One region of the Tumebacillus sp. BK434 genome, then DNA from elsewhere that is predicted to be linked to it. Evidence: a T-box and tRNA genes for the amino acid it is inferred to sense, from the RefSeq annotation. Region 1 holds a T-box; the other holds one or more tRNA genes.

Region 1 (14,840 bases):
TTCACGAACGACAGGTCGCCGCCGGCGATCGTCACACCGGTCAATACCGCCTCCACAAAACTCGACCCGGTCAGCTTGCACCCTTTCAGCTCCGTCACAAACAGGTTGGCCGCCTCGAACTGGCAGTTCACAAACGCTGCGTTGTGATGCACCGAGTTGTTCAGCAGCGCCCCGCTGAAATCACAGCCGACAAACTGGCACCCGTGCGTCTGCAGCTCTTTCATCTCCGCATGCCGGAAATCGCAATTCACAAACTTGCAGTCCCGCAGCTCCCCTTCCGTAAAATCCTCGTCGCGCAGGTCCTCACCTTCAAACTCCCGTCCGTTCCACTCGATCATCAGATTTAACCTCCTCCATCTTGATACCTATTCTTGATTATACCAGTTCCAGGAGACCAGATTGAATGCGTTGAAATGCTCTGTTATAATTAACCATAGATGAGAAGTCAGTAAAGTTAGAGTTACATTTTCTGAGGAGGAAGTTGAGATGAGCACAGAGACCACGCAAGGCAGGTTTGGACAATTCGGGGGCAGCTACGTGCCGCCGGAACTGCAGGAAGTTATGGACTACTTGAGCGAGCAATTTTACAAATACAAAGACGACCCGGAATTCAATGAAGAATTCCGTTACTACCTCCGCGAGTATGTCGGGCGGGAGAACCCGCTGACCTTCGCCAAGAACCTGACCGAGAAGCTCGGCGGGGCGAAGATCTATTTGAAGCGGGAAGATCTCAATCACACCGGCGCGCACAAGATCAACAACGTGATGGGGCAGATCCTGCTCGCCAAGCGCATGGGCGCCAAACGGATCATCGCGGAGACCGGCGCCGGTCAGCACGGCGTGGCCACGGCGACCGTCTGCGCGATGTTCGATATGGACTGCACGATCTACATGGGGGCGGAAGACACGCGCCGCCAGTCGTTGAACGTGTTTCGGATGGAACTGCTCGGTGCGAAAGTCGTCGCTGTCGACAAAGGCCAGGGCCGTTTGAAAGACGCGGTCGACGAAGCGCTCGGCGATCTCGTGCAAAATTACCAGAACACCTTTTATCTGCTCGGGTCGGCCGTTGGCCCGCATCCGTTCCCGACGATGGTCAAACATTTCCAAGCGGTGATCTCCGAAGAGTCGAAGCGCCAGATTCTCGAAAAAGAAGGCCGGCTGCCCGACGCGGTGATCGCCTGCGCAGGCGGCGGGTCGAACGCGATCGGCGCGTTTGCCCACTACATCGATGAACCGGGCGTGCGGCTGATCGGCGTGGAGCCGGATCAGGCGCCGACGATGGCAGAAGGCGTTCCGGCTGTCATCCACGGTTTCAAATGCCTCGTCCTGCTCGATGAAGAAGGCAATCCGCGCAAAACGTATTCGATCGCAGCCGGGTTGGATTACCCGGGCATCGGACCGGAACACTCCCACCTGCAGGAGTCGGGCCGCGCCGAGTACGTTGCCGTCAGCAACGACGAAGTGCTGGACGCGTTCCAAGCGCTCTCCCGCACCGAAGGCATCATCCCGGCCTTGGAAAGCTCCCATGCGGTCGCGCATGCGATGAAGCTCGCCCCGCAGATGTCCCGCGATCAGATCATCATCATCAACATTTCCGGCCGTGGCGATAAAGATGTGGAGCAAGTGTTCCACATGTTGACAAAATAAATGTTCCAGCCCCTCTTCGGAGGGGCTTTTTTTAAAGAAAATCTAAAGATGCTGCTCCATACTGAGGTTGTAAGGGAGACAGGCAAGCAATTACAACCGAAAGGGTGAGTGTAATATGATGAGCAGAAAATCGAAATTCTTGATGACCTTGGGGATCGCGGCCGTGTTGGCCGGTTCCGGCACCGCGCTGGCAGCCACGACCGACAACCAGACCACGCAGCAACAGCAGCAAGCGCCGGCAGCCGGCAAGAAAATGATGAAGATCCAGTTTGGCGGCGGCGAGCTTCTGACCTTCCTCGGCGTGACCGAAGCGGAGCTGCGCACCGCCCAGCAGGAAGGCAAGACCTTGAAGCAGATCGCAGAAGGCAAAGGCATCACCGAAGCGAAGCTGATCGAGTTCCTGCAGACCGAGCAGCAAAAACAGTTGGCGCAAGCGGTGACCGACGGCAAGCTGACCCAAGCGCAGGCGGATAAGATGAAAGCGGGCATGACGACCGAACGCCTGCAAGAGATGATCAACAGCACCGGCAAAATCGGCCCCGGCGGCAAAGGACACGTCATCCTGCACGGTCCGGGCGGTGGCGAGGAGCTGGCAACGTTCCTCGGCCTGACCGAAACGGAGCTGCGCACCGCGCAACAGGAAGGCAAGACGCTGAAGCAGATCGCAGAAGGAAAAGGCATCACCGAAGCCAAGTTGATCGAGTTCCTGCAGACCCAGCAGCAAAAGCATTTGGAGCAGGCAGTGACCGACGGCAAGATCACACAGGAGCAGGCGGATGACATGAAAGCGAAGCTGACCGCTGAACACCTGCAAGAGATGATCAACAGCACTGGCAAATTCGGCGGCGGACGCGACCACGGACACGGCGGTCCGGGCTTCGGTGGTCAGGTATTCGGCGGTTTCCCGGGCAGCATCGAAGGGGCAGCGGCAACCTCGGCAATTCCGGCTCCGACTTCGCTGCGCATCGACTAAAAAGCGTTTCGGGAAGGACAGGCAGGGATTGCCTGTCCTTTTCGAGTATTTACCCAGTAGCTGAACACACTGGAAAAAGGGGGCGATGCGATGAAAGTGCTGATCGTCGAAGATGATGCTTCGCTCTTGAAGGCGGTGGCAGACGTTTTTGAAGAAGAAGGCTACCAGACCGACCGAGCCGACAACGGATTGGACGGGCTCTTGTATGCCGGGCAGGGCATCTACGACCTGCTCGTGCTGGACATCATGCTGCCGGGCAAAACGGGGCTGGAGATCATCAAAGCGCTGCGCAAGGCGGGAAGCACAGCCCCGATCTTGCTGCTCACCGCCCGCGATTCGGTGGAAGACCGGGTCAAGGGGCTGGACGCGGGGGCGGATGATTATCTGACCAAACCGTTTGCCTTTCAGGAACTGCTCGCCCGCGCCCGCGCGCTGTTGCGGCGCAAAGGCGGCGTCAGTGAAAGCGGTGAAGTGGTCTGCGGGCCGCTCGTGCTGAAAGCGAAAGAATTTGATGCGTTTGTGGAAGGCGCGCCTTTGAAACTGACGGCGAAAGAATACAAGCTGCTGGAGTTTCTGCTGCTCAACCGGGGGCAGATCTTAACGAAAGAGCAGATTTTTGACCGCGTGTGGGGATTCGACGTTGACACCAATATGGGGGTCGTAGATGTCTATCTGCACTATGTGCGCAAAAAGCTGGCCCTGCAGAACTGCGACGGCCTGATCCACACCGTGCGCGGCGTCGGCTATATGCTGAAGGAGATCGGCTGATGTTCGCGCAGATCCGCAACAAACTGGTCTTCTTAAACGCACTCGTCTTTTTTGTCATATTGATCGCGGGCAGCACCATGCTCTATCTCTACATGGAAGAGCGGCTGCTCGATCAGGTCGACGCCGCCATGGTCGACCAGTCACAGCGCATGTTCAACGGGGATCAGGGTCCGATGTTCCGCCCCGTCGGCCGTCAGTTGGACCGCCAAGCCGTCCTGCTGGCCTGGACGACAGAAGGCAAACTGATCAACACCAATCCGAGCCAAGAGGAGATGGAAGAGGCGGACGTGCTGGAATTTCAAAAGATCGCGCCGCACGATCTCCCGCAAACGTACCGCTTTGGCGCGCACAGCTATCGCGTGCTGACGATCGGCACGCCCGGCAACACGCTGATCGAGCTGAAAGGCAACCTGTTCAAAGTGTCGCTCGCCAAAGTGCAGCTGGTGCGCAACATCGACTCCGAACAGGCGATTCTCAACCGCCTGCTGACCGTCTTGAGCGCAGGCACGCTGTTCGGCGGGATCGTCACGATCCTCGCCGGCCTGTTTCTGGCCGGACGGGCCTTGGTGCCGATCCGCATCTCGTGGGAAAAACAACAGCAGTTCGTCGCCGACGCCTCCCATGAACTGCGCACGCCGCTGGCGGTGATCCAGTCGCAAACGGAGCTGCTGTTCCGCCATCCGGAGCGCACGATCCAAGAGGAAAGCGAAAAGATCGCCGGCGTCTACAAAGAGGCGCGGCGGATGAACAAGCTGGTCAGCGACCTGCTGACGCTGGCCCGCTCCGACTCTAACCAGTTGGAGATCGAGCGCAAACTGTTGCCGCTCGATGCGCTGCTGGCCGAGATCTCCTGGCAGTTCGCCCAGATGGCCGAACTGCGCGAGATCAAGCTGACCACCAAACTGCAGCCGGGCATCCGCATCGAAGCGGACGAAGCCCGACTGCGCCAACTGCTGGTAATCCTGCTCGACAACGCGTTGAAATACACCGGCACAGGCGGCAAGGTGCACGTGGCCTGCAACCGCAGCGCGCACGGCGCGGAGATCGTCGTCGAGGACAACGGCGCAGGCATCGCGCGCGAAGACCTGCCGTTCGTGTTCGACCGCTTCTATCGGGGTGATAAAGTCCGCACCTCGTCTGACGGCGGCACCGGACTGGGACTTTCGATCGCCAAATGGATCGTCGAAGCGCACCACGGCAAGATCCGCGTCGACAGCACGCCGGGCGAAGGCACGGCGTTTACCGTGTCGCTGCCGACGAAAAAATAGAAACCGCTCCCACATTCGGGAGCGGTTTTGTTTCTTAATAGCCGATCACTTTCGCCAAGATCGTCGCACCTTGCGCTTTGGTGAGGTGGTGGAACGGGTAGAAATAGTAGCGGCCATTCTCTGGGATGCCGTTTAGGAAGCCGTACTGGTTCATGATCAGCACGGACGGCTTGGCCCAGGACGGAACTGTTGCGAAGTCGGAGAGCGAAGTGGTCTGGCCGGTGATATCCTGTTGGGAAAAGCCGAGGATGTTGCCGACCATCACGGCTGCTTCCGCGCGGGTGATCGTGTCGCCCGGGCGGAACACCTGCTGCCCACGGGCGTTGACAGAGCCTGTGATCATGTTGTTTTTGGCGAGCAGATTGATCATCTTCGCCGCCCAGTGCTTTTGATCCACATCGGCAAACGGCCCTTTCACCGGCGCGGCGGCGATTTCTTCCGGCGAGAAGAAATAGTTGGCGAGCAGGGTGGCATATTCGGCGCGGGAGCTCTGCTTGTTCGGCTGGAAATTGCCTGCATAGCCTGTGATCATGCCGAGCTCATGCAAGACCTCAATATGTCCGTACGCCCAGAACGTCGGCGGAACATCGAGGAACGACGGACGCACCGATGAGAAGAAAGTGCCGAACAGCACCGTCTCATTGGCGGAGTTTGGCCGCGACGCGGTGACGGTCAGCTCATGAAAGCCGTCTTGAAACGACGCCGGGTTGATGATCGCCGAATGGGTGCCAGTGGTCAGCGCCGTCTCGCTGTGCAGTTCGCCGTCCAGATAGAGGTGCAGTTTCGCCGACGGGACTTTCGACGACACGCTGGGCGCCAGATCGAACGGCTTGGTGATCACTTCGCCGCGCGTAAAGGCACGCATGGTCAGTTCCGGCACCAGTGTGTCAGGGACGGTCAGGCCGGTGCCGCTGATCGTGACATTGATCGTCGCAGCGCCCGAGTCGCCGAGGTAGAGGTTGCTGATCAGCAGATTGTAGGCACCTGGCGAGGACAGAGCAAAGCTGGTCGATTGGCTGACAGGCTCTTCTGCGCCAGGCTCGTCCCGGCCGATCAATTCATCATGCACGATATCATGCGTGGTCGCATTTTCCACCCGCACGGACAGATACTGGCCGGTCGTCATGCCGGGCGCGGAGATCGTGACCGGGCCGGCGGCCGCTTGAAAGCGGTAGGAGTTGGTCTGCATCTGGTCCACTTTCGGAAATACGTTGGCGAGCGTCACCTCGCCGGTCCCTTGCGCGCGAGCCGGCATGCCGGCCGGGCCGGACAGGGCGAGCGCGATCGAGCAGACGGCTACGAGGAACCATTGGCAGACGGAGCGTTTACGCATCAGCGTGTAGGACCTCCCTTTTCCAGATGTCACAGCATGTGCTGGGCTTAGTGTCCCATGCCGGGGCTGTCCGCTCTCCGCACACATCTTGGCATCATCTCCACCTAAAAGTTGTATAGGAGCCTCTGTGCTTGCATACACTTATCCATAACACATTGGACAGACTGGATCGATCTGGAAGGAGGGAGATGCGGGTTGAAGAAACTGACCGTTGGGGCGGAAAAACACGCCGAAGAGCTGTGCGCCATTTTAGAGCAGGCCCGGGAGCAGCTGTGGCAAGAGCACGGCATCCGGCTGATCGGCGAGCGATGTTCGCGCGGGAAGTACACCTTTTATACATACAGAGTGAGCGGGACGAGCGAAGGCATTGAAGACAACTGCACAGAGATCGCAATGGCAGTCATCTCCGCAGGGATCGCAGAGTTTGTCACAGACGTGTGGGAGCGGTATGAACTGCAAAAGATCGTGGCAAGCGACTTTTATTATTACGGGGCGGATGAAGTGGAATACCTCGCCGACTCTGCGGTCAAGATGCTGGCCGGACTGCTCGGCCAAGACGGCAAGCCGCTGCGCGCCCAGCACATCGCTTTGTCGGTGCAAGAGCAGCTGCTCTTGGGCCATGAACTGCTGATCGAAGGGCTTTTGCGCTTCCGGATGCGGTCGCTGCAGGAAGATTTGCACCGCGTGGCTCTGCAGTCGATCGACGAATATCTGATGGATCTTGAGTATCAGGAGTTCGTGAAGATCCTGCGCTATTTTTTGGATGTGCAGGAGCCGCGACTGCCGCTGCTGCATATGGTATGCTTAGACGAGAACACGACCCGGTTGTACAACGCGGAAGGCAAGCCGATCGAGCCGGGCGACATCGCCGACCCGGTGGTGGAGGACATGTTGATGAGCACCTTGATCAGCCTCGCCCCGGAGAAGCTGCACATCCATGCCGGCGGGGAGAGCCTGCCGCCGCTGGCGGAGACGGTGACGAAGATCTTCGCCGACAAGACGGTAGTCTGCCGGGGCTGTCCGCTCTGCCATACGGTGCACCAGTGGGCCGACCTGCCCGCACAAAAAGCGACCGATCAATAAAAAATGGTTGACAGGCAATCTCGTTTCGGGTAATCTACATAAAGAAGTTTAATGGCATACTACGTGAAGAAAGAAGAAGCTTCCCGCTTCTCACCCGAAGAGCGTCCTCGAAGGATTGTGACCGGGTCATGCGAACGTTTCAGCGCGGATTTTAATTTCGTCTGTAACCATGCGGGATGTATTCTCCGAATACATCCCGCATTTCTTTTTTCTTCAACACAGGTTGGGCCATTAACTCTGGAGGTGACAGGTTATTAGCAAAGACGATGTTCAAATCAATGAGGGCATCCGCGCACGTGAGGTGCGGGTGATCGATGTCAACGGTGATCAGCTCGGAATTAAGTCGCTTCGTGAAGCGCTGCAGATCGCAGCTGACAAGAACCTCGACTTGGTGAACGTGGCACCCACGGCCAAGCCTCCTGTATGCCGGATCATGGACTACGGCAAGTTCAAGTACGAGCAGAGCAAGAAAGAAAAAGAAGCTCGTAAGAACCAGAAGATCGTATCCATCAAAGAAATCCGCATGACCCCGAATATCGAAGAACACGACTTCCAAACGAAGCTGCGCAATACCGTCAAATTCCTCAACGAAGGCGACAAGGTCAAAGCGAGCGTCCGTTTCCGCGGTCGTGAGATCACGCATCAAGATATCGGGATCAAAGTTCTGACCCGCTTGGCTAAAGAATGTGAAGAAATCGCCGTCCTCGAGCGTGCACCGAAGCTTGAAGGCCGTTCGATGATGATCATCCTTTCGCCGAAAAACACCAACAACTAAACTAGCAATTGGAGGTTCGCACCATGTCCAAAATGAAAACTCATCGCGGCGCGGCGAAGCGTTTCAAGCGTACCGGTTCCGGCAAGCTCTCCCGCAGCCATGCATACACTTCCCATATGTTCTCCAACAAAGAGCAAAAAGTGAAGCGCAAACTGCGCAAGCGCGGTACTGTACACAAGTCCGACCAAAAGCGTATCGAGCAAATGCTCACCTACCTGTAAGACTATTATTTTCTGTTTGAACACAGCATAGGAGGTTACTTAGAATGCCGAGAGTTAAAGGTGGTACTGTTACCCGCCGTCGCCATAAGAAAATCCTGAAGCTTGCACGCGGTTTCCGCGGTTCCAAGCATCGTCTGTTTAAAACTGCAAATGCACAGGTCATGAAGTCCCTGCTGTACGCATACCGTGACCGCCGCCAGAAGAAACGCGACTTCCGCAAACTGTGGATCGCTCGTATCAACGCAGCAGCTCGCATCAACGGTCTGTCCTACTCCAAGCTGGTTCACGGCTTGAAAGTAGCAGGCGTAGAAGTCAACCGCAAGATGCTGGCTGACCTCGCTGTTAACGATGCAGCAGCGTTTGCAGAACTGGCAAACCTGGCAAAATCGAAAGTAAACGCGTAACTTGCGCTGGAAAGGCCTGCTTCGGCAGGCCTTTTTTCGTATGATTGGGGTATGCTAGGAACAAAAGCTGCTTACCGAACGTGACCGATCAAGCATCGGCAAAGGGGGAAAACTACAATGGCAAAACAATTCGCGGTGGTCGGCCTTGGACGCTTCGGCACTTCTGTGGCGCGCACGCTGTACGAGATGGGCTACGATGTGCTGGGCATCGATTCGGATGATGACATCATTCAGGATATCGCCGACTTGGTCACGCATGCGGTGACGGCCGATTCGACCGATGAAAACGCGCTGAAGTCGATCGGCATCCGCAATTTTGACGTCGTCATCGTCGCGATCGGCAACGACGTGAAGAACAGCATTTTGACGACGCTGATTCTCAAAGAGCTCGGCGTGCAGTATATCGTCGTCAAAGCGCAGGATGAACTGCACGGCAAGGTGCTGGAGAAGATCGGGGCGGACAAAGTGGTCTATCCGGAGCGCGACATGGGCTACCGGGTGGCGCACAACCTGGTCTCGCCGAACATCCTGGATTATATTGAGCTGGCTCCCGACTATTCGATCTACGAGTTGCAGGCGCCGAGCAAATTTATCGGCAAGTCGCTGGAACAGCTCGACCTGCGCCGCCGTTACGGGGTCAACGTCATGGCGATCAAGCACGGCAAGGACATCAACATCTCGCCGATCGCGACCGACCTTCTGCATCAAGGGGATGTTCTGGTGGTGGTTGGGAAGAATGAAGATTTAGATGAGCTTGACGAAAACAGATAAAGGGTGAACAGACTCTGATGAATTTTGAACAGATTACGTCGGTCAAGAACGGCCGGGTCAAAGACTGGGCTGCGCTCAAGCAGAAGAAATATCGCAATCAGCAAGGGCTGTACATAGCGGAAGGCACGCGTCTGGTCGAAGATGCGGTGGCATCCGGGGCACCGATCGAAGCGGTGCTGCTCAGCGGTGACCTGCAGTCCGGGCGCTATGACAAGATCATCAACGGCCTCGCCTCGCTCGGCACCGCGGTGTATGAAGTGACGGAGTCGGTGATGGAGCACATTTCCGACACCAAGACGCCGCAGGGCGTGATCGCCGTGATCAAGCAGACGGCGGGCGACGCGGAAGGCTATTTGGCGAACAAGAACAACCCGCTGTATCTGGTGCTGGACGGGATCCAGGACCCGGGCAACCTCGGGACGATGATCCGCACCGCCGATGCGGTCGGCGCGACCGGCGTGTTCCTCGGCAAAACGTGTGTCGATCTCTACAATCCGAAAGTGGTGCGCTCGACCATGGGGTCGATGTACCACCTGCCGATTTTCGAAGTTGATCTGGAGCTGTTCCTGCCCGCGATGCAGCGCCAAGGCGTCGCCGTCGTCGGCACGGCGGTCGATGCAAAGAAGACGGTGTACCAGCACGATTTCACGCAAGGCACCGCACTGGTAATCGGTTCGGAAGCGCACGGCCTGAGCGCCGCTGTGACCGCGCTGGTCGACCACAACATCACCTTGCCGATGCCCGGACAGGCCGAATCGCTCAACGCGGCGATCGCCTCGTCGGTCATGCTCTACGAAGCGCTGCGCCAACGTTCGCACTAAGCGAAAGCGAGAGGCACTGCGAGCGGTGCCTTTTGTTGTTGAGGGAGGGTCTGGCACAGGCGGAAACTTGTGCATGGCAGGAACTTGCATGGTTCACCTGCTGGCGGGGCAGACTTCCTCTATGGAGGTGTTTGCAGTGAACCGACATCTGCTTGCGTTTGTGGTGAAACTGGGCTCAATGATCGCAGCTGTGTATTTTATTGCGCTGTTCTTCCCGCTCTGGGGGCAGGCCAACCTGTTCCATGCCGTGATGCTCGGTCTGATCATCGCCGTGCTCGGTTATGCGGCCGACCTGATCATCCCGCGGGCGGTGAACCAGATCGTCGCCGTCGCCGTCGACCTCGTGCTGGCCGCCCTCGTCGTTTTTGCCGGGAACTATTTTCTGCCCGGCATGAACGTCTCCTGGACGTTTGCCTGGTTTGTCGGCCTGCTCGTCGCCGGGATCGAGATTTTTTACCACTTTCAGTTCGTCCGCAAATCGAACGAACCGGTCGGCGAACCCGGACCCGACCGTTAGGGACGGCCTCATTTTGCACGTTTGCAGTTGCAAAGCTTTTTGCCCTGTACTATACTAAGTAATCAATAGCACAATCGAACAACCAACAGCATGGACGGAGAGAGTAAGCGCTCGGAAGCGTACAGGGAGAGGATGCCACAGACTGCAAGCATCCTTACGCGATGACGACCGCCGAAGTTCACTCCCGAGCTGCTTGCCTGAACGGTTCTTGCAACCTGTGTAGGGCAAGCCGGCAGCAGACTGCCGTTACCTGGAAACGAAGTGGAGCCGTGGGTGTTTTTGCCCATGCTCAATTAGGGTGGTACCGCGAAGACTTTCGTCCCTTGCCTGGGATGAAGGTCTTTTTTATTTTGGATACATGAAGCAGGAGGGAACACGAATGAAAGAACAGCTTGCTGTACTGAAAGAACAAGCGCTGGAGAAGCTGCAAGAGCAGACATCGCTGCAACAGCTCGGTGACTGGAAAGCGACCTACCTCGGCAAGAAAGGTGAACTGACCGCCGCTTTGCGCGGCATGAAAGACCTTAGCGCCGAAGAGCGTCCGGTAATCGGCGCTCTGGTCAACGAAGTGCGTGAAGCGCTGGAGCAAGCTCTGGAAGCGCGCGAGTCAGACTTGCGCCGCCAAGAGCGCGAGAAACGTCTGCGCGAAGAGACGATCGACGTCACCCTGCCCGGACGCAATGTTCCGCTTGGCAGCGAACATCCGTTGAACCGCCTGATCCGCGAGGCGGAAGAGATCTTCCTCGGCCTCGGCTTCCAGATCGCAGAAGGCCCGGAAGTAGAGACCGACTACAACAACTTCGGCGCTTTGAACGTGCCGAAGAACCACCCGGCCCGCGACATGCAGGACACCTTCTATATCTCGGAAGACATGCTGCTGCGCACGCAGACCTCCCCGGTGCAGGGCCGCGTGCTGCGCGCCAATGTGGAAGCGGCCAAACAGCGCGGCGAGACTTCGCCGCAGCCGGTGCGCATCATCGCGCCGGGTCGCGTGTACCGCCGCGATGACGACGACGCGACCCACTCTCACGTCTTCATGCAGATCGAAGGGCTGGTCGTTGACCGCAACATCCGCATGAGCGACCTGAAAGGCATTCTGACCTTGTTCACACAGCAGATGTTCGGTCAAGACGTGTCGATCCGCATGCGTCCGTCCTACTTCCCGTTCACCGAGCCGTCCACCGAAGTCGACGTCACCTGCTACACGTGCGGAGGCGAAGGCTGCCGCATCTGCAAGCAGACCGGCTGGATCGAGATCCTCGGCGCCGGCATGGTGCACCCGAACGTTTTGGAGATGGCCGGCTACGATCCGGAAGAGTTCACCGGGTTCGCATTCGGCATGGGCGTCGAGCGGATGGCGATGCGCCGCTACGGCATCGAAGACATCCGCCATTTCTATACCAACGATGTGCGCCTGATGTCGCAGTTCAAGTCTCGCGTGTAGCAGGAGGGAAAAACAATGAAAATCAGCTATCAATGGCTTCGTGAATATGTAGAAATCGGGGATCTCACCCCTGAACAGATCGGCGCCCTGCTCACCGACGCCGGCGTACCGGTCGAAGAATTTACCCCGCTCAACCTCGGCGTCACCGGTGTGGTCATCGGCCACGTCCTCGAGACTCGCCAGCATGAAAACGCCGACAAGCTCCGCGTCTGCACGATCGATGCCGGCACCGGCGAGCACCTGCAGATCGTCTGCGGCGCACCGAACGTGGCGCCGGGCCAGAAAGTTCCGGTCGCGGTGATCGGCTCCGTACTGCCGGGCGACTTCAAAATCAAAAGAGCCAAGCTGCGCGGCGTCGAATCGCAAGGCATGCTCTGCTCGGCCAAAGAGATCGGCCTGGACATCAAGCTGCTGCCGAAAGAGCAGACCGAAGGCTTGTACATTCTCCCGTCCGACGCACCGATCGGGACGGACATCACCGAATACCTGTACATGAACGACACGGTGCTCGAACTGGAACTGACGCCGAACCGTTCCGACCTGCTCAACTACCGCGGCGTCGCCTACGAAGTGGCTGCGCTGCTCGGCCGCGAAGTGAAGCTGAACGAAACGTTCAAGCCGCACGGTAACAGCGCGTCCCCGGCGACTGTGAAAATCGAATCGGAGAACTGCACCAAATACGCGGCTCAAGTGATCCAAGGCGTGACGATCGGCGAATCGCCGCTCTGGCTGCAGGCGAAACTGCTCTCCGTCGGCGTTCGCCCGATTAACAACGTCGTCGACGTCACCAACTTTGTGATGTTCGAGATGGGCCAGCCTTTGCATGCGTTCGACCTGAACAAAGTGGCGGAGAGCACGATCATCGTCCGCCAAGCGTATGATGGCGAAAAGCTGGTCACCCTCGACGGCAACGAGCGCACGCTCGACCATGGCATGCTCGTCATCGCCGACCCGCAAAAAGCGATCGGTCTGGCCGGCGTGATGGGCGGCGAGAACTCCGAAGTCGACGCTGCGACCACGGCGATCGTCCTCGAATCGGCCTATTTCGACCCGGCGACCACCCGCAAGACGGGCAAAGCGCTCGGCCTGAACTCCGAAGCGCAAAAGCGTTTCGAAAAAGGCATGATCGACCAAGGCATGGTCACAGCTGCCCTGCTCCGCGCAGCCGAGCTGATCGTCGAGCTCGCCGGCGGTGAGATCGTCGGCCAACCGATTGAAGTGGTGACAGGAGCGGCCGAGCCGCACGTTCTGCCGCTGCGTGCGGAGCGCGTGAACCAACTGCTCGGCACGGCGATCGAAGAAGGCGAAATGATCGCGATCCTGCGCCGCCTCGGCTTCGAAGTGTCCGGGTTCAAAGTGGACGGCGCCCACCATGTCACCCCGCCGACCCGCCGTCCGGATATGCTGCGCGAAGCAGACCTGATCGAAGAGATCGCCCGCGTCTACGGCTATGACAAGATCCCGGTCACCTTGCCGGAAGGGGCGCTCGTGCAAGGGCAGCTCTCGCCGGTGCAAAAGCTGCGTCGTTCCGCGCGCGAACTGCTGATCCACATGGGGCTGACCGAAGTGGTGACCTACTCGCTGATCCACATCGGCAATTTCGAGAAGCTGGGCCTTGCCACAGCGGGCTTCGAGAAGCAGCTGGAGCTGATGCATCCGCTGTCCGAAGAGCGCAACGCGCTGCGCACGCACATGTTGCCGTCCTTGGTCGAAGTGGTGCAGTACAACCGCAACCGCCGCGAAAACGACCTCGCGATCTTCGAGATCGGCAAAGTGTTCACCCCGCATGAGATCGATTCCGAACTGCCTCACGAACACTTCCGCCTGGCAGGTTTGGTCACCGGCAATTTCTCGCCGGTCGGCATCGGGGAAAAGGCCCGTCCGGTCGATTTCTTCACCGCCAAAGGCATCGTTGAAAACGTGCTGACCGGCCTTGGCATCTCCGGTGTCAGCTATGAGCGCACCGAGCTGCCGGGGATGCATCCGGGCCGCACCGCCCGCATTTTCCAAGGCGAGATGACGCTCGGCTTCGTCGGCGGCTTGCACCCGGAAGCGGAGGAGGCGGCCGAACTGGCGCCGACCTACTACTTCGAACTGGACGTCGAGCGCCTGCTGGCAGCGAAACACGGTGCGACCACCGTCACCGCGTCCCTGCCGAAGTTCCCGAGCATGGAACGCGACATCGCCGTGCTGGTCGACGTAGACGTTCCGGCCGGAGCGCTGCTCGACACGATCTACGCGAACGGCGGCGAACTGCTGGTCAGCGCGCGCATCTTCGATTTCTACCAAGGCGCTCAGGTGCCGGAGGGCAAGAAATCGATCGCGTATGCGCTGGTCTACCGCTCCGCAGAGCGCACGCTGACCGATGAAGAAGTGACGGCTGCGCATGAAAATGTGCTGCAGGCGCTCAAGGAAACGCATCACGCGGAACTTCGTGCCTAAGTGAGAAGGAATTTTTGACATGGAAGGCGAAGAGTGTGGGGAGTACAGAAAGGGGCGATTCCCTTGCCTAAGAATCCCAACGGATTTCAGACCAACGAATCGAACAAGATCAAAGCTGTCATTTACGGCCAAGACTATCAAATAAAAGGCAAAGCCCCGATTGAACATCTGCGGCTTGTCGCCATGCTCGTCGACCATAAGATGAAGGAAATCGGCGAAGGCAACCCGCGCCTCGACCTCAACCGGGTCGCGGTGCTCGCCGCCGTCAATGTGGCAGACGAATATTTGAAGCTGCGCCAAGAGTATGAGGAACTGCTGCGCGTGCTCGAACCGCAGGCCGTCTTGCACGCGGAGGATGGGGAAGAGTGACCGA
Region 2 (14,840 bases), on a different contig from region 1:
CGAGCACGGCGAGGTCGGTGATGATGCGGTGTACGACGCCGCGGCCGGTCAGCGGGAGTTTGCACTCGTTGAGGATCTTCGCTTCGCCATGTTTGTTGTTGTGTTCCATGGTGACGATCAGGCGCTTCGCGCCGTGCACGAGGTCCATCGCGCCGCCCATGCCTTTGACCATCTTGCCCGGGATCATCCAGTTGGCGAGGTCACCTTTTTCCGAGACTTCCATCGCGCCGAGGATGGCGATGTCGATGTGGCCGCCGCGGATCATCGCGAACGATTCGGCGGAGGAGAAGAAGGCCGAGCCCGGAATGGTCGTTACGGTTTCTTTCCCCGCGTTGATCAGGTCTGCGTCGACTTCCTCTTCGGTCGGGTACGGCCCGATGCCGAGCAGCCCGTTTTCCGATTGGAGGACGACGTTCAGGCCCTCCGGAATATGGTTGGCCACCAGGGTCGGGATGCCGATGCCCAAGTTGACGTAGAAGCCGTCTTGAATTTCTTGCGCTGCACGTTGAACGATTTGGTCACGAGTCAATGCCATTTTATTAGCTCCCCTTTCAGATCCGTTGGTGATTACCCTTGACGAGTCGTGCGGCGTTCGATGCGCTTCTCGTGCTGGCCAAGAACGACGCGTTGAACATAGACGCTCGGGGTATGGATCTGATCCGGGTCCAGTTCGCCGACTTCGACGATCTCTTCAACTTCCGCGATGGTGATCTTGCCTGCTGCCGCCATCATCGGGTTGAAGTTCTGCGTGGATTTGCGGTAGATCAGGTTGCCCATCTTGTCAGCTTTCCACGCCTTGACGATTGCAAAATCTGCTTTCAACGGGTACTCGAGGATGTATTCTTTGCCGTCGATCACGCGGGTCTCTTTGCCCTCGGCGATCGGGGTGCCGACGCCGGCCGGGGTGAAGAACGCGCCGATGCCTGCGCCGCCTGCACGGCAGCGCTCTGCGAGCGTACCCTGCGGCACCAGTTCCACTTCCAGCTCGCCGGAGAGGAATTGACGCTCGAACTCTTTGTTTTCACCGACGTACGAAGCGACCATCTTCTTGATCTGCTTGTTTTGCAGCATCAAGCCGAGGCCCCATTCATCGACGCCGCAGTTGTTGGAGATGACGGTGAGGTCTTTAACGCCTTTGTCGCGCAGTGCAAGGATCAAGTTCTCCGGGATGCCGCACAGACCAAAACCGCCAGCCATGATGGTGGCGCCGTCTTGGATATCTGCAATGGCTTCTTGTACACTGTCATAGACTTTGTTAATCACGATTGTTACCTCCTTTATGTATCTGCCTGACACAAGTCAAGCGGTGCTTGTGTTAATCAGCATCATGCTATTCTTCGATAACGAATTATGAACTTCCTTCCACAAGATGCCCAATAATTGAGGTCGTACTCATAAAAAAACTGTCAACCTGAGCTGTCGACAGTTCTCAATCTTGCTGTTTTTGCATTTCCATGCGAAACTGCTCCATTTCCTCTTCCGGCAAGGGGGCGGAGATACCGAGATTCATCGTGCCTTTCATCTCTTGGATGTGCAGCGAATGAACATGGTAGACGATTTTCTTGACTTTTAATGGACGTTTGCCCGCTTTCAGTTGCTGCCGCAATTCAACATTTTCTGCTTCCAGTCTGCGAATGCGGGCCTCGAGCTGCTGCAGGGCCTGCCATACGTCCCACACGGCCGCTTTCACCTTCTTCCTCGCTCTCGTGTTGAGCTTCTCGTCCTGGAACAGCAGAGACCAGCCAGTTTTTCCCGACGTTCAGTGCTGAGTTCTCCATCGAACTGATGCGGATATTTTTCACATCAAAAAACACTTTCATTTGCGTTTCCCTGCGATGTTGATGTGGACACGATGGACCGGAAAGTCGATTCCATCACGGTCGTCCACTTCAAAACGGGTCGTTTCTGTCGTATTGAAATCGCCTTCGACCTCTCCGAACCCCTGATTCTGATTCTGCCGCCCGCGCACCACGTTTTGGATGCTCGGGCCAATGGTCATGAACGCTTTGTCAAACGTTGTCACTCGCACATTCATTACGTTGATCTGCATCATCTCACCCCAATAAGGAAGGAAGTTGGGTCACGGAAGTGTCTCGGACCGGCGCGTCGATAAAATCCGGGTCGTCCACACGGCTTCGCAGCCGCTTCTGGACGTTCTCGTCTCCGTTCAAGTTGCCAAAGCCTTGGTTGTATTTGGAGTTGTTCTTCCAGTCATTCAGGAGGTTTTGCCCGACGTTCAGCGCGGAGGCATTCTCCACGTTGTTGACTTTGATACAGAAGATATTAATGGTAAAAGCCATCTCGCCCACCTCCTCATTACTTCAGCCTATGTGCGCAACGTGAAGGTGGTGACATCCGCCCAAACGCACACCTGATTTTCTGTCCGCATAGGCTATCTATGACCGCAGGAAAAGGGGGGAATCACCGTTGAAAGACAACCGAAGTTGGACCCGTTGGGAAAAACAAGCCCGTCAGTTCTTCGGGGATGACTTCTGGACGGACATTCTCTCTGTGATCCCCGATGCAGAACAACAGAACCGCAGCGGTGAAGATCTCCGAAGCTATGAACGGGGAAACGGAACGATCGGGTCGGCCGATGCGCCGTCTTCAACTGCCCCCTCCTCGAAACCGGCCGTCGACCTGTTTGAAACGGAAAAGCAGATCCTCGTGCATGTTGAATTGCCCGGCTTGAAGGACATGTCCGCTGTGGAAGTCTACACACAGCATGGGCATTTGATCGTGGAAGGAACGCTGGAGCGCCCCTACCCTGACCTGCACCCGGTACGGGCGGAGCGGTTTGTCGGCGCTTTTTCACTTTCGATCCCCATTCACAAGCCGATTGTAGAAGCGAACATTGAAGCGATCTATCGCCATGGGCTGTTAGAGATCCGGCTGCCGCGCCGACGCAAGAAGAACAGCGCCGGCCGGCGGATCAACATCCAAAGCGAACCATAAAAAATCGTCGGCGCAAGGTGCGAACCGACGATTTTTTGATGCTGCTGGCGCTTGCTACACGGCGCTGGTGCGATTGATATTTTGATCGGCGAGATCTGTATCCAGAATGTTCGTTGCTCCTGCAAACTGTGCGGCCACGTCACCGTTTGCTTCCCCGGAACCGTAGTTCTGCTTGCTGTAGCCATTCCAATCCTGCACGAAGGAAGGCCCGATGTTAATGTATCCTTTGTCGATGACGTTGACTTTAAAGGCAAAGACGTTGATTCCGCCAATAGGCATCCACGCTCCTCCTCTCTGCTAGTAGCAATGTATGCCAAAATAAAAAAGCGGTGTCAGGAGACACCGCTTTCGCGCATACTGAGTTTATAGGCTTGAACCCTTGTTTGCGTAAGTTGAATGGTGGGCCCAAGAAGATTCGAACTTCCGACCTCACGATTATCAGTCGTGCGCTCTAGCCAACTGAGCTATGGGCCCGCATCCAAAAATGGTGGCTCGGGACGGAATCGAACCGCCGACACGAGGATTTTCAGTCCTCTGCTCTACCGACTGAGCTACCGAGCCATCTGTTGTTTTGTTACGGGAAAAGAAAATGGTGACTCGTACGGGATTCGAACCCGTGAATGCCGCCTTGAAAGGGCGGTGAGTTAAGCCGCTTCTCCAACGAGCCAAGAAAAATGGTGCCTTTTACCGGAATCGAACCGATGACCTCATCCTTACCATGGATGCGCTCTACCTACTGAGCTAAAAAGGCAACTGGTGGAGATAAGCGGATTCGAACCGCTGACCCCCTGCTTGCAAGGCAGGTGCTCTACCAACTGAGCTATACCCCCAAAATGGTGCGGTCGAGAAGACTCGAACTTCCACGGGTTGCCCCACACGCCCCTCAAGCGTGCGTGTCTGCCATTCCACCACGACCGCATATTTTGTTTTAAAGAAGAAAAATGGAGCGGAAGACGGGATTCGAACCCGCGACCCTCGCCTTGGCAAGGCGATGCTCTACCCCTGAGCCACTTCCGCATGGTGAGCCATGAAGGACTCGAACCTTCGACCCACTGATTAAAAGTCAGTTGCTCTACCAACTGAGCTAATGGCTCACGTACAGGACGTCGTGCCCTTAACTGGACTACCTCTGTCCGACGGTTGCCGCTGCGCATCTCTCGCGGCGACAGGTATTAATATATCATGGCGTATAGTAGTTTGCAAGAGGTATTTCTCAAGTATTTTTCTTCCAGTTTTCGATGAGTTGCAGGGTCACCGGGCCGGGCTCTCCAGAGCCGATCGGCACGCCTTCTATGGCTGTGGCCGGGAGAATCCCGACGACAGATGAGCTGGTGAATGCTTCGGTGGCGCCCGCGATGTCCGCGAGCGTGAAACGCTTCTCCATCACTGGCAACTGCTGCAGCACCCAGTCGCGCGTGATGCCCGGCAGGCAGCCTGTCTCGAGCGCAGGCGTCCAGATTTCACCCTGCACGACGAAGAAGAGGTTGCTGACCGCACCTTCGGCGATATACCCGTCCTGGGTGAGTTGAATCCCTTCTGCTGCACCGCGCTGCTCGAGTTCACGATAGGCGAGCAGGCTGTTCAGGTAGTTGAGCGTCTTCGCCCGCACCGGCGTTTCCGGAGTGCTGCGAACCGTTGTCAATACGACCAGATTGCGCCCTGTCACGGGCGGCAGGACGAGCTCTTTTACATAGATGACCAGCGTCGGCGCCGCGCACGTCTTGCCGCTGGGGCCGAGCGCCCCTTCTCCGCGCGAGACGGTGAGACGGACGTACGCTTCCTCCAGACCGTTTGCCCGCACGGTCTCCACAATCGCCCTCTCCAGCTCCGCATCGCTCCACGGAAGCGGAATGCTCAGCCACGCGGCCGATTCGCGCAGGCGGCAGGCGTGCTCCGGCCAGAACATCGGAACACCGCCCGCGGTGCGCATCGTTTCAAACAGCCCCGCCCCGTACAGGAAGCCATGGTCCAAGACGGACACGGTCGCTTCCTCCGCCGGAACGATGCGACCGTTTAGATAGACGAGCATACCAGCCCCTGCCTTTCCAAAAAGTTGCGCAGCATCTGCTTGCCGTGCTCGGTCAAGATCGCCTCTGGGTGGAACTGCACGCCTTCCACCGCCAGCTCCTTGTGGCGGATCGCCATGATCTCGCCCGCTTCCGTCCATGCCGAGATCTCAAAACACTCCGGCAGCGTCTCGCGCTCGACGATCAGCGAATGGTAGCGGCATACGGTAAGCGGCGAGGGCAGCCCGGCAAACATCGTCTGCCCGTCATGCTCGATCCGCGACGTTTTCCCATGCATCAGCTGCTCGGCCCGCACCACATGGCCGCCAAACGCCTGCGCGATCGACTGGTGCCCAAGGCAGACGCCGAGCAAGGGAATTTTGCCGGCAAAGGTGCGGATCACCTCCAAGGACACGCCCGCTTCGTTCGGCGAGCACGGCCCGGGGGAGATGACGATCACGCGGGGATTCAGCGCGGCGATCTCCTCGACGGAGATGCCGTCATTGCGGCGGACGACCAGCTCATGGCCCATCTCGCCCAAGTATTGCACGAGGTTGTACACAAACGAATCATAGTTGTCGATCATCAGGATCATGCCTGGACGCCCCCTTTCTGCGCGGCTTGCTCCGCTTGTTCAATCGCGACCCACAGCGCTTTGGCTTTGCGCAGGGATTCGTGGTATTCCCGCTCCGGCACCGAATCGATCACGATGCCCGCCCCCGCCTGCACATAGCCTTTGCCGTCCTGCACCTGCAAGGTGCGGATGACGATGTTCAGTTCCATATCGCCGTCAAAATCGATCCAGCCGATCGACCCGGTGTAGATCCCGCGGCGGGTCGGCTCCAGCTCTTCGATGATCTCCATCGTGCGGATCTTCGGTGCGCCGGTGATCGTGCCCCCGGGGAACGTTGCGCGGATCACATCGTAGGCGTCGCGGCCGTCTGCCAGTTGCCCGCGCACGTTGGAGACGATGTGGAAAACGTGCGAATACTCTTCGATCGCCATCAGCTCATTGACTTCCACCGAGCCATAGCGGCAGACGCGCCCCAAATCGTTGCGCTCCAAGTCGACCAGCATGATGTGCTCGGCGATCTCTTTTTCGTTGCTGCGCAGCTCCTCCACCGCCTGCCGATCTTGCACGGCATCGCCGGTGCGCGGACGGGTGCCGGCGATCGGGCGGGTGTTGCATTCGCCTTGCAGCACGTTGACCAGCAGCTCCGGCGATGAGGACACGAGCTGCAACTCCGGGAAATGCAGATAGCTCGCGTACGGCGACGGGTTGATTTTTCGCAAATGTTTATAGATCTCATACGGCGCCGCGCCAAGCGTCCGGCCTTGGCGCACGGAGAGGTTCACTTGAAACACGTCGCCTTGGCGGATGTATTCCTGCACGTTCAGCACCGCCTGTTGGAACGCTTCCTGCGAGAAGGAATAGCTCCAGTCCTCCTGCGCGGTGAGCACGGGAAAAAGCGGCGCTTGCGACGCGCCGTGGAACAGTTTCTGCTCCATCTCCGCCAGGGACGCTTCCGCCTGCGCCAGTCCGTCTTCCGCCTGCAGATCGGCATGGGCGATCAGATGCACCGTTCCATTCCGGTGGTCGATCACACACAGTTTGTCCACAAAAACAAAATACAGATCGGGCGTCCCGAGGTCATCCCGGCTCTGCTCCGGCAAGCGCTCGATATAGCGTGCCGTGTCGTACGCCAAGAACCCGACCGCTCCCCCGCGCAGCTTCGGAAAGCCGGCCAGGCGCGGGGCGCGGAACAAGGCCATTTTTTCGCGCAGCATCTCCAGCGGATCGCCTGTGCGCTCCTCGCGGTGTTCGCCGTGGACGAACTCGATCCGGCCGTCTTTGGCGGTCAGCGTGGCGAACGGTTCCCCGCCGACAAACGAGAAGTCGCCCATCTTGCCCGACTCCAGCAAAAAATGATGCTTGCCTTGCCAGCCCAAGCGCTCGTAAATTTCCGCCGGGTCGAGCGTCACCCCGTCATATGTACGTTTGACAGGCAGCAGGCGGTATCCCGCTGCCCGGTAAGTTTGCAGTTGTTCAGTCTTCAAGCTTCTGTTCCCCCTGCTCTCGTGAGCCGTGACATTCTACGCGAATTGTATTATAGGTTTCCCTCCGTTGCAATGAAAAAAGACCCTGTGATGCGAGCTCCTTAGCGGGATGCTATGCGCGCGTTTCCACACATGGTAAGATATACTTCCGGAAAACCTAATGGGCAGGGAGATGATGTCCTTGGCAGAAGTGCGGACGATATATCCGGAAGCTTTTTTGACGCGCATGCAGGAGCTGTTGGGCGATGAATACGCAGCGTTTCGCGAAACGCTCGATCGTCCTTCCGTACAGGGATTGCGCGTAAATACGTTAAAAACAAGCGCTGAGCAGTTGTTGCAGCTCGCGCCGTTTCATCTGGAGCCGGTGCCGTGGGTGCCGGGCGGGTTTTATTTCGAAGCGCCGGAGCGGCCGGGAAAACATCCCTACCATGCGGCCGGCATCTACTATATTCAAGAGCCGTCCGCGATGTCGGTCGCCGAAGTGCTCAAGCCGCAGCCAGGCGACCGCGTGCTCGATCTGTGTGCCGCTCCGGGCGGGAAATCGACGCACCTCGCCGCCCTTTTGCAAGGGACGGGGCTGCTCGTGTCCAATGAGCCGCATCCGCAGCGGGCGAAGATCCTCTCCGAAAACATCGAGCGGTGCGGCGTGCAAAATGCGCTCGTCACAAGCGAGATGCCCGACCGGCTCGCCGAGCGCTTCCCCGCTTTTTTTGACAAGATATTGGTCGATGCGCCGTGCTCGGGCGAAGGCATGTTCCGCAAAGACCCCGATGCCTGCGGAGAATGGAGTCCGGGGCATGTCACCGCCTGTGCACTGCGCCAGCTCGACATCTTGGATGCGGCCGCCCAAATGCTTCGCGCGGGCGGGACGCTGGTGTACTCGACCTGCACGTTTGCGCCCGCGGAAAACGAAGGGCTGATCGAAGCGTTTTTGCAGAAGTATGCGGAGTTTGAAGTGCTGGCCATTCACACGTTCGACCACTTTGCGCCGGGCCGCCCGGAGTGGGCCGACGCAGGCCGGGCCGATCTGGCCAAGACGGCCCGCCTGTGGCCGCATCGCCTGCGCGGGGAAGGGCATTATGTGGCGCATCTGCGCAAGACGGATGGCGAGCCGGCCCCGCGCCGCAAAGAGGTCAAGCCGGTCAAGCTTCCGGCGGAGGCGCTGAAAAGCTACCGGCAGTTTGCCGAAGAAGCGTTGCACAGCACCCCGGAAGGCGAATTTCTGCTCTTCGGGGACAACCTCTATCTCGTGCCAAGCGGGCTGCCCGACCTCAAGGGGCTGAAAGTGGTGCGTCCGGGCTGGCACTTGGGAACGCTGAAGAAGAATCGCTTCGAGCCGAGCCATGCCCTCGCGCTGGGCCTCCCTGCACAAGCAATACGCCACACGGTGCCGCTGACGGCCGACAGCCCGCAGACGCTGCAGTATCTGCGCGGCGAGACGGTCGCGGCGGACAGCGCCAGAGGCTGGGTTGTGCTCACCGTGGACGGGTTTCCGCTCGGCTGGGGTAAACAGTCCGGCGGCGTGGTGAAGAATCACTACCCGAAAGGCCTGCGCTGGCCGTAAGCGCAAGACAGGAAAAGACCACGTTCCCCGGGAACGTGGTCTTTTTATGATGATGCCATTTTATATTCACTTGGGACTTGAGCTACAGGGTCACGAGAAACTCGCCGCCACGATGTACGGACGGCAGCGCTTCGATGCGCACCAGGATCGAGAATTTTCGGGCCATGCCGCGAATGATTCCCAAGTTGAAGCTGTGGGGATACGGATTGTGGCAGATGATGTGCAATTGATTCGGTTCGGACTGGAGGCATTGATAGGCCAATTCGCTGCTGCCGACTCCCCGGTGGTGGAAGTGGCAAATGTCGTTTAAGGCGTGCATCGCCTGCTCAAAAGTGTGGACGCCTTCGATCTCCTTCGCCCGCATGGCGACATGCTTGCCGATCTCACAGATGATCTCTTTGCCGACCGTCCGCTTCAGTTCGTCTAACGTTTCCAAAACCGCTTGCAGCGGGTACCAACCGTGTTCATCAATCTCGACAATCCCTTTCTCGCCCAAAATCGTTCTGGCCCGGTTCATAAACACGCCGCAGCCGTCGACGATCGTCTGGACGATCAATCCGTTCGCTTCCGCATTCCCGTGGATGAGCATCGGCCTACCCCCCTTTATAAAAAGAAAGAAAGTAATAGAGCCAATACCCGTATTTTAACATGATAAAGCGTCCAGTCAATCGTACATCGTCAGGAGCCAATTTCTAAATGCAAAAGAAGCTGATCCTAAGATCAGCTTCTGCAGCTCTTCCCTTTAGCCGCGCGTGATGCCCGTCTTCGTCAGCTGGCCGCGCGTGACGCCGAGCTGGTTGGTGGCGTTCAGCGTGCGCCAGACGTGGGTGCCGGTCACTTCGCCTTGCAGGGCTTGGCGGTACAGTTTCAGCACTTCCTGCACGCGTCCGCCGTCCTCTTCGAGGAACTCGACGCGGTAGGTGTTCACGCCGTATTCGAGGAACTCTTGGAGGAATTCGGCCCCGGACTGGTCGACCGCGTTGTAAACGGTGTTGCGGCAGCCGGTGTCGACGCGAACCGGATGTTCAAAATCGACGCGGTCGCGCAGCGAAACGCGGTGCTTCTCGCAGACTTGTCCGCAGTTGGTGTAGTCGGTGCCTTCCGACAGGAAGGTCGCATACACGCAGTGCTCGGTGTGGAACATCGGCATGTGCTGGTGAATGACCACTTCGATCTTGCTGGCGTCCGACTGAGAGAGCAGGTCGACCATCTGCTCGGTGTTCAGGTCGTAGGAGGCGGTGACGCGCTTCATGCCGCGATCGAGAAACAGGTTGACCGCTTTGTGGTTGGCGATGTTCAGCGAAAAGTCGCCGATCAGCTCGATGCCTTCCGGGCGCTCCTGCTCGAAGAAATAGGCAGCGCCGGTGTTGCGGATCAAGATCCCGTCCGGCTGGGCCTTAATGATGTTGAGCAGGATGCCGCGCTCGCCCGGCATCAGGATGCGCGGGGTGGCGAGGGCGATCTTCTTGCCCGCTTGGCGCGCCGACTCGACCGCTTTCGGATAGTCGCGGACAAATTCAAAGTCGGCGTAGATATAATCGACATCGGTCTTGCCTGCCGCTTCGATCTGCTCCAAGGAGCGGCACAGCGCGATCAGGCTGGCTTCGGCGCCGTTGGCCGGATCGGCAGCCGCCGTGTCGGCGTAGACGTCGATGTCACGCTTTTGATACTGGCGCGGTGCTACGCGCAGCGCCAGCAGCTGTTCGGCCGCGTCACGGCGCATGCGGTTCAGCTCCGACATCGGCACGATCAGATCGCCTGTGAGGTCGAGCGACAGGTCGCCGAGGTGGTAGACGGTGCCGCCGAGACGACCGAGCTGATCGCGCAGCACTTCATCGTTCAGCGGGCGCTTCATCGCCGCTTCGGCCGGTTTGTCCGAGGAGATCGTGACTTCATGGCCGGTGTTGACGTCCGTCCAGATCGTCATCAGCGGCTGCCCGATGCTGCCGTACACGGAGACGTTGACCGGGAAGGTGTGGTACGGCTTTTCCGTTTCAAACGTCTTGCGCAGGCGGCGGTCCAGCTCAGGGTCGGAGGTGCGCCACACTTTGTCGCCGACGTTGATCCGGCTCAGGTCGACGTCATGGCGGCCCATGACGATCTCGTACATGCCCGCTTCGACTTTGCCTTCGATCTTCTGCCCTTTGATCCGCAGGTCATAGACGCGTCCGCCCTCTTCGTCCTGGGTCGGGTCGCCCGCGTCAAACACGATGCCGTCGCCGCGCTTCAGCGGCGCTTGCAGATCGACGAGGATCGCGTCGCGGAAGATTTTTTTCACGTTGCCGAGGAACACGCCGCGCTTTTTCGGGAACGTGCCGTCGACGAGCTGCTGGTGGTTGGTGCCGGAGAGGAAGCCGTGCGTGAAGCCGCGCGAGAAGCTTTGCTCCAGCTCCGCGATGTCGATGATCTGCGGGTCGTAGTCCGCCCCGGCAAAATAAGCATCGATCGCCTTGCGGTACTTCGCGGTGACGTTCGCCACGTATTCGGCAGCTTTCAAACGGCCTTCGATCTTGAAGGAAGTCACGCCCGCTTCGATCAGCTCCGGCACCAGTTCCAGCGCGGACAGGTCTTTCGGCGACAGGACGTAGGCGATGTTGCCCATGTCTTTGTGCTCGTTGTCGACGATCATGTCATACGGCAGGCGGCAGGCCTGTGCGCATTCGCCGCGGTTGGCGGAGCGGCCGCCCCACATCTCCGAGGTCAGGCACTGGCCGGAGTAGGAGACGCACAAAGCGCCGTGCACGAACACTTCCAGTTCGCTGCCCGTTTCGGACGCGATCTTTTGGATGTGCTTGAGCGAGTTCTCGCGGCCGAGGACGACGCGCTCCATGTCGTAGGGCTTGGTGAACTCCACCGCTTCCGAAGAGGTGATCGTCATCTGCGTCGATCCGTGGATCGGGAAGTCGGGCGAGATCTCGCGGATCATCTTGACCAGGCCGAGGTCTTGCACGATCACCGCGTCTACCCCGGCGTCGATGCAGGCATCGATCAGTTCTTTGGCGTCTTCCAGCTCATTTTCAAAGACGAGGATGTTGAAGGTCAGAAAGCCCTTCACACCGTACATATGTAAGAACTCCATGATCTCCGGCAGCTCTTCCATCAAGAAGTTGTTCGCCCGGGCGCGGGCGTTAAACTTTTCGACGCCGAAATAGACGGCGTTCGCCCCGTTGGCCACAGCTGCACGCATCGCTTCCCAGTTGCCTGCAGGCGCGAGAAGCTCGATGTCTTCACGTCTCAAGTTTTGATTCATCTATAGTCACCTTCCGTTTCACCTGTTTCAGTCTAACTTGTCTATTGTACATGTTTTCCCGAAATGGTGAAAGAATTGCTGGCAAAAAGAATACCCATTGTCATTTCGTAACATCTTATCTTATAATAGAAAAAATCTACAGAGCGGAATTATGCCGGTGAAGAGCATCCAACTCGGAGGCGTCTGCGAAGAGCAGACCGGGGACTGCCCGTTACAGCAGTGCAAAGAGGGTCAGATTGTCTGTTGCAGATGTTTGGCCAAGTTGGGTGGCACCGCGAGAAGAGCGCTCCTCGTCCCAAAGGGATGTGGGCGCTCTTTGTGTTTTTCGGAAAAATTTTACAGTGAGGAGTGCATGAAACATGTTGGACATTCGCTACATTCGCGAGAATCCGGAAATGGTGCAGCAGGTCGCGAAGCAAAAAGGCATCGAGGTGTCGATCGACGGCTTGCTGACGTTTGACGTCGAGCGCCGCCGCATCCTGCAGGAGTTGGAGCAGTACCGCATGCAGCGCAACCAGCTGTCGCAGATGATGCCGCAGCTGGCGAAACAAGGCAAGAAAGACGAGATGGAGCAGACCAAAGAGCAGGTGCGCAAGATCAACGCGGACATCACCTTGCTGGAGAGCTCCTTGAACGACGTGGAAGCGAACTTGCGCGAACTGATGCTGCGTGTGCCGAACATCATCTCGCCGGACACGCCGATCGGCGAATCGGACGCCGACAACGTGGAAGTGCGCCGGGTCGGTGACGTGCCGGTGTTCGACTTTGAGCCGCTCGACCATGTGGCGCTCGGGGAAAAATACGACCTGTTCGATATCCCGCGCGGGGTGAAGGTCGCAGGCACGCGCAACTATTATTTGAAAGGCATCGGCGCCTACCTGCACCGTGCGGTGCAGTCGCTGGCGATCGACCTGCTGACCGACCGCGGCTTTACGGTGGTTGACGTGCCGGTGATGTTGCGCGAAGAGATGTTCACCAACACCGGCTTCTTCCCGCTGGGTCTGGACCAGACTTATGCGCTGGAAGACAACAAGTACCTCGTCGGCACGTCGGAAGTGCCGCTCGTCTCCTACTACAGCGGCGAGACGGTCGATGTCGAGGAGCCGATCCGCTTTGCCGGCGTCTCGAACTGCTTCCGCAGCGAAGCCGGTTCGGCGGGCCGCGATGTGCGCGGGCTGTACCGCGTGCACCAGTTCGCCAAAGTCGAGCAGGTGGTGCTCTGCAAAAACGACCCGGAAGTGTCGGAAGCGATCCTGCAGACGATCACGAAAAATGCGGAAGACCTGCTGCAACTGCTGGAACTGCCGTACCGCGTGGTCAGCGTCTGCACCGGCGACATCGGGCAAGGCGTGTACAAAAAGTACGACATCGAGACGTGGATGCCGAGCCGGGAGAGCTACGGCGAAACGCAGTCGGCGTCCAACCTGCACGAGTTCCAGGCGCGCCGCTCGAACATCCGCTTCCGCGATGAAAACGGGCAGCTGCAGTTCTGCCACACCTTGAACAACACAGCGGTGGCGACTCCGCGCATCCTGATCCCGCTCCTGGAAAACCACCAGCGCCAAGACGGCTCGATCTACATCCCGAAAGCGTTGCGCAAGTACATGAACGGCGTGGAAGAAATCCGCCCGAAATAATTGGCAAGCAGACCGCCCGGGGGCAAGCAACCCGGCGGTCTTTTTTTGCGCTGGCGACGTGCGGCTAGTAGACTGCAGATCATATTGGATGCTACAAGCGCCCCCTGCCAAGGGCAAGTCCTCGCGGTATCTGGACACCTACGAGAACTAAAAAAGACCTTCCCGCTCCGGGGAAGGTCTTTCGCATCGCTATTTCAAAAACTCTTTTGGCAAGCCGCTGTAAATCCGCTCCGCCATCTTCGCATATCCTTCGTTGTTCGGGTGGAAATGGTCGTAGGACAGCAACGTGCTGTTGTTCCATTGGAACAGGTCGAACATCGGCACCACTTTGACATGCGGATAAGCTTGCGCGACTTTGCGCAGGTTCTCGTTCCAGTCGAGCAGCAGCTGGTCCGACTTGCCTTGATCTTCGAACAGCCCTTCGAACGGGTTGTACAAGCCCAAGACGATGACCGGCGTCTTTGCGTTGCTTTTGCGGATCGAAGCCAGCACTTCCTGCACGTTTTTCGTGTATGCCGCCTGCGTTTCCAAAATGGTGTTCTCATCGACGCCTTTAGCGCCGATCAGTTTATCCACTCCGCCGATGGAGTGTGTAATGTCATTGCCTCCGATGGAGACCATGATCAGTTCTGCATCTTGAAAATATTGCTGCACGCCCGGATTCTGCACCGACTTCACCAGCTCGGTCGATTCGAGTCCGCTGATACCGAGGTTCTGGACGTTGACCTTCTGTCCGGCCGCCTCAAGGCGTGATTTCAAATTCCCGACATATCCTTTGCCCGACGTGTCGCCGATGCCTTTGGTCAAGGAATCGCCGATCGCGACGATCAGCAGTGGATCATCCGCCTTCTTGTCGACGGCGACGGCAGGCTGGGCCTCTTGCTGCGCCGTGGAAGCCGGATGGGACTGCAGCGTGGATGCTGCCTCGCCGGGCTCGGAGAGCGCAAGGATGAATCCGGCGCTGAGGACCGCTGCACTGGCCAGTGCCAACGTGACGACGCTGCCCCATAAAAAAGAACGTTTTTTCTTCATTTTCGTGTACGGCACCTCCCTTGCTTTAGTGTATCATAGAGACGAGAGATCGTGCATCTTTTCACAACGATTCACATCTTCACAAGCTGGGAGGAGCAACGCTTGAACGATAGAAACATTCCTGTCGCGCTGTCTGTCCGCAAGCTGCAAAAGACGATCCGCGGCCGCAACATCGTCAAAAACATCACGTTTGATGTGTTCGAAGGCGAAGTGTTTGGCTTCCTCGGCCCGAACGGTGCGGGCAAGACGACCACGATCCGCATGATCGTCGGCCTGATCAAGCCGACGGCAGGCGAAGTCCTGATCGGCGGCCATGATGTGCAGAAAAACTTCATCGA

Evidence for each region. A T-box is a leader RNA that pairs with one kind of tRNA and senses whether it is charged. The one in region 1 lies ahead of pheS (phenylalanine--tRNA ligase subunit alpha), so its partner is inferred to be a tRNA-Phe.
Region 2: it has a tRNA-Phe gene. The T-box ahead of pheS (phenylalanine--tRNA ligase subunit alpha) is inferred to sense a tRNA for this amino acid. The anticodon was not compared.

Annotation. Positions count from the first base shown of each region.
Region 1 covers NZ_SLXS01000005.1:10,823-25,662, reverse strand. The annotation lists gene EV586_RS13770 (pentapeptide repeat-containing protein) at 1-338, opposite strand, end outside; gene trpB (tryptophan synthase subunit beta) at 487-1,647, shown strand; gene EV586_RS13760 (hypothetical protein) at 1,766-2,620, shown strand; gene EV586_RS13755 (response regulator transcription factor) at 2,711-3,388, shown strand; gene EV586_RS13750 (sensor histidine kinase) at 3,388-4,656, shown strand; gene EV586_RS13745 (S-layer homology domain-containing protein) at 4,691-5,989, opposite strand; gene ytxC (putative sporulation protein YtxC) at 6,185-7,072, shown strand; gene infC (translation initiation factor IF-3) at 7,326-7,847, shown strand; gene rpmI (50S ribosomal protein L35) at 7,871-8,068, shown strand; gene rplT (50S ribosomal protein L20) at 8,113-8,472, shown strand; gene EV586_RS13720 (potassium channel family protein) at 8,590-9,243, shown strand; gene EV586_RS13715 (TrmH family RNA methyltransferase) at 9,261-10,064, shown strand; gene EV586_RS13710 (DUF2512 family protein) at 10,201-10,581, shown strand; T-box leader at 10,664-10,908, shown strand; gene pheS (phenylalanine--tRNA ligase subunit alpha) at 10,961-12,025, shown strand; gene pheT (phenylalanine--tRNA ligase subunit beta) at 12,041-14,467, shown strand; gene zapA (cell division protein ZapA) at 14,531-14,836, shown strand; gene EV586_RS13690 (CvpA family protein) at 14,833-14,840, shown strand, end outside.
Region 2 covers NZ_SLXS01000006.1:116,002-130,841, reverse strand. The annotation lists gene EV586_RS15750 (CoA transferase subunit B) at 1-535, opposite strand, end outside; gene EV586_RS15745 (CoA transferase subunit A) at 568-1,260, opposite strand; gene gerPC (spore germination protein GerPC) at 1,430-1,678, opposite strand; gene EV586_RS15735 (hypothetical protein) at 1,817-2,050, opposite strand; gene EV586_RS15730 (spore germination protein) at 2,055-2,300, opposite strand; gene EV586_RS15725 (Hsp20/alpha crystallin family protein) at 2,428-2,955, shown strand; gene EV586_RS15720 (spore germination protein) at 3,010-3,234, opposite strand; tRNA gene EV586_RS15715 (tRNA-Ile) at 3,353-3,429, opposite strand; tRNA gene EV586_RS15710 (tRNA-Phe) at 3,441-3,516, opposite strand; tRNA gene EV586_RS15705 (tRNA-Glu) at 3,546-3,622, opposite strand; tRNA gene EV586_RS15700 (tRNA-Thr) at 3,631-3,706, opposite strand; tRNA gene EV586_RS15695 (tRNA-Ala) at 3,710-3,785, opposite strand; tRNA gene EV586_RS15690 (tRNA-Leu) at 3,790-3,873, opposite strand; tRNA gene EV586_RS15685 (tRNA-Gly) at 3,898-3,972, opposite strand; tRNA gene EV586_RS15680 (tRNA-Lys) at 3,974-4,049, opposite strand; gene EV586_RS15675 (aminotransferase class IV) at 4,169-4,984, opposite strand; gene pabA (aminodeoxychorismate/anthranilate synthase component II) at 4,969-5,556, opposite strand; gene pabB (aminodeoxychorismate synthase, component I) at 5,553-7,019, opposite strand; gene EV586_RS15660 (RsmF rRNA methyltransferase first C-terminal domain-containing protein) at 7,210-8,583, shown strand; gene EV586_RS15655 (hypothetical protein) at 8,666-9,172, opposite strand; gene EV586_RS15650 (U32 family peptidase) at 9,326-11,833, opposite strand; gene serS (serine--tRNA ligase) at 12,193-13,470, shown strand; gene EV586_RS15640 (GDSL-type esterase/lipase family protein) at 13,660-14,502, opposite strand; gene EV586_RS15635 (ABC transporter ATP-binding protein) at 14,620-14,840, shown strand, end outside.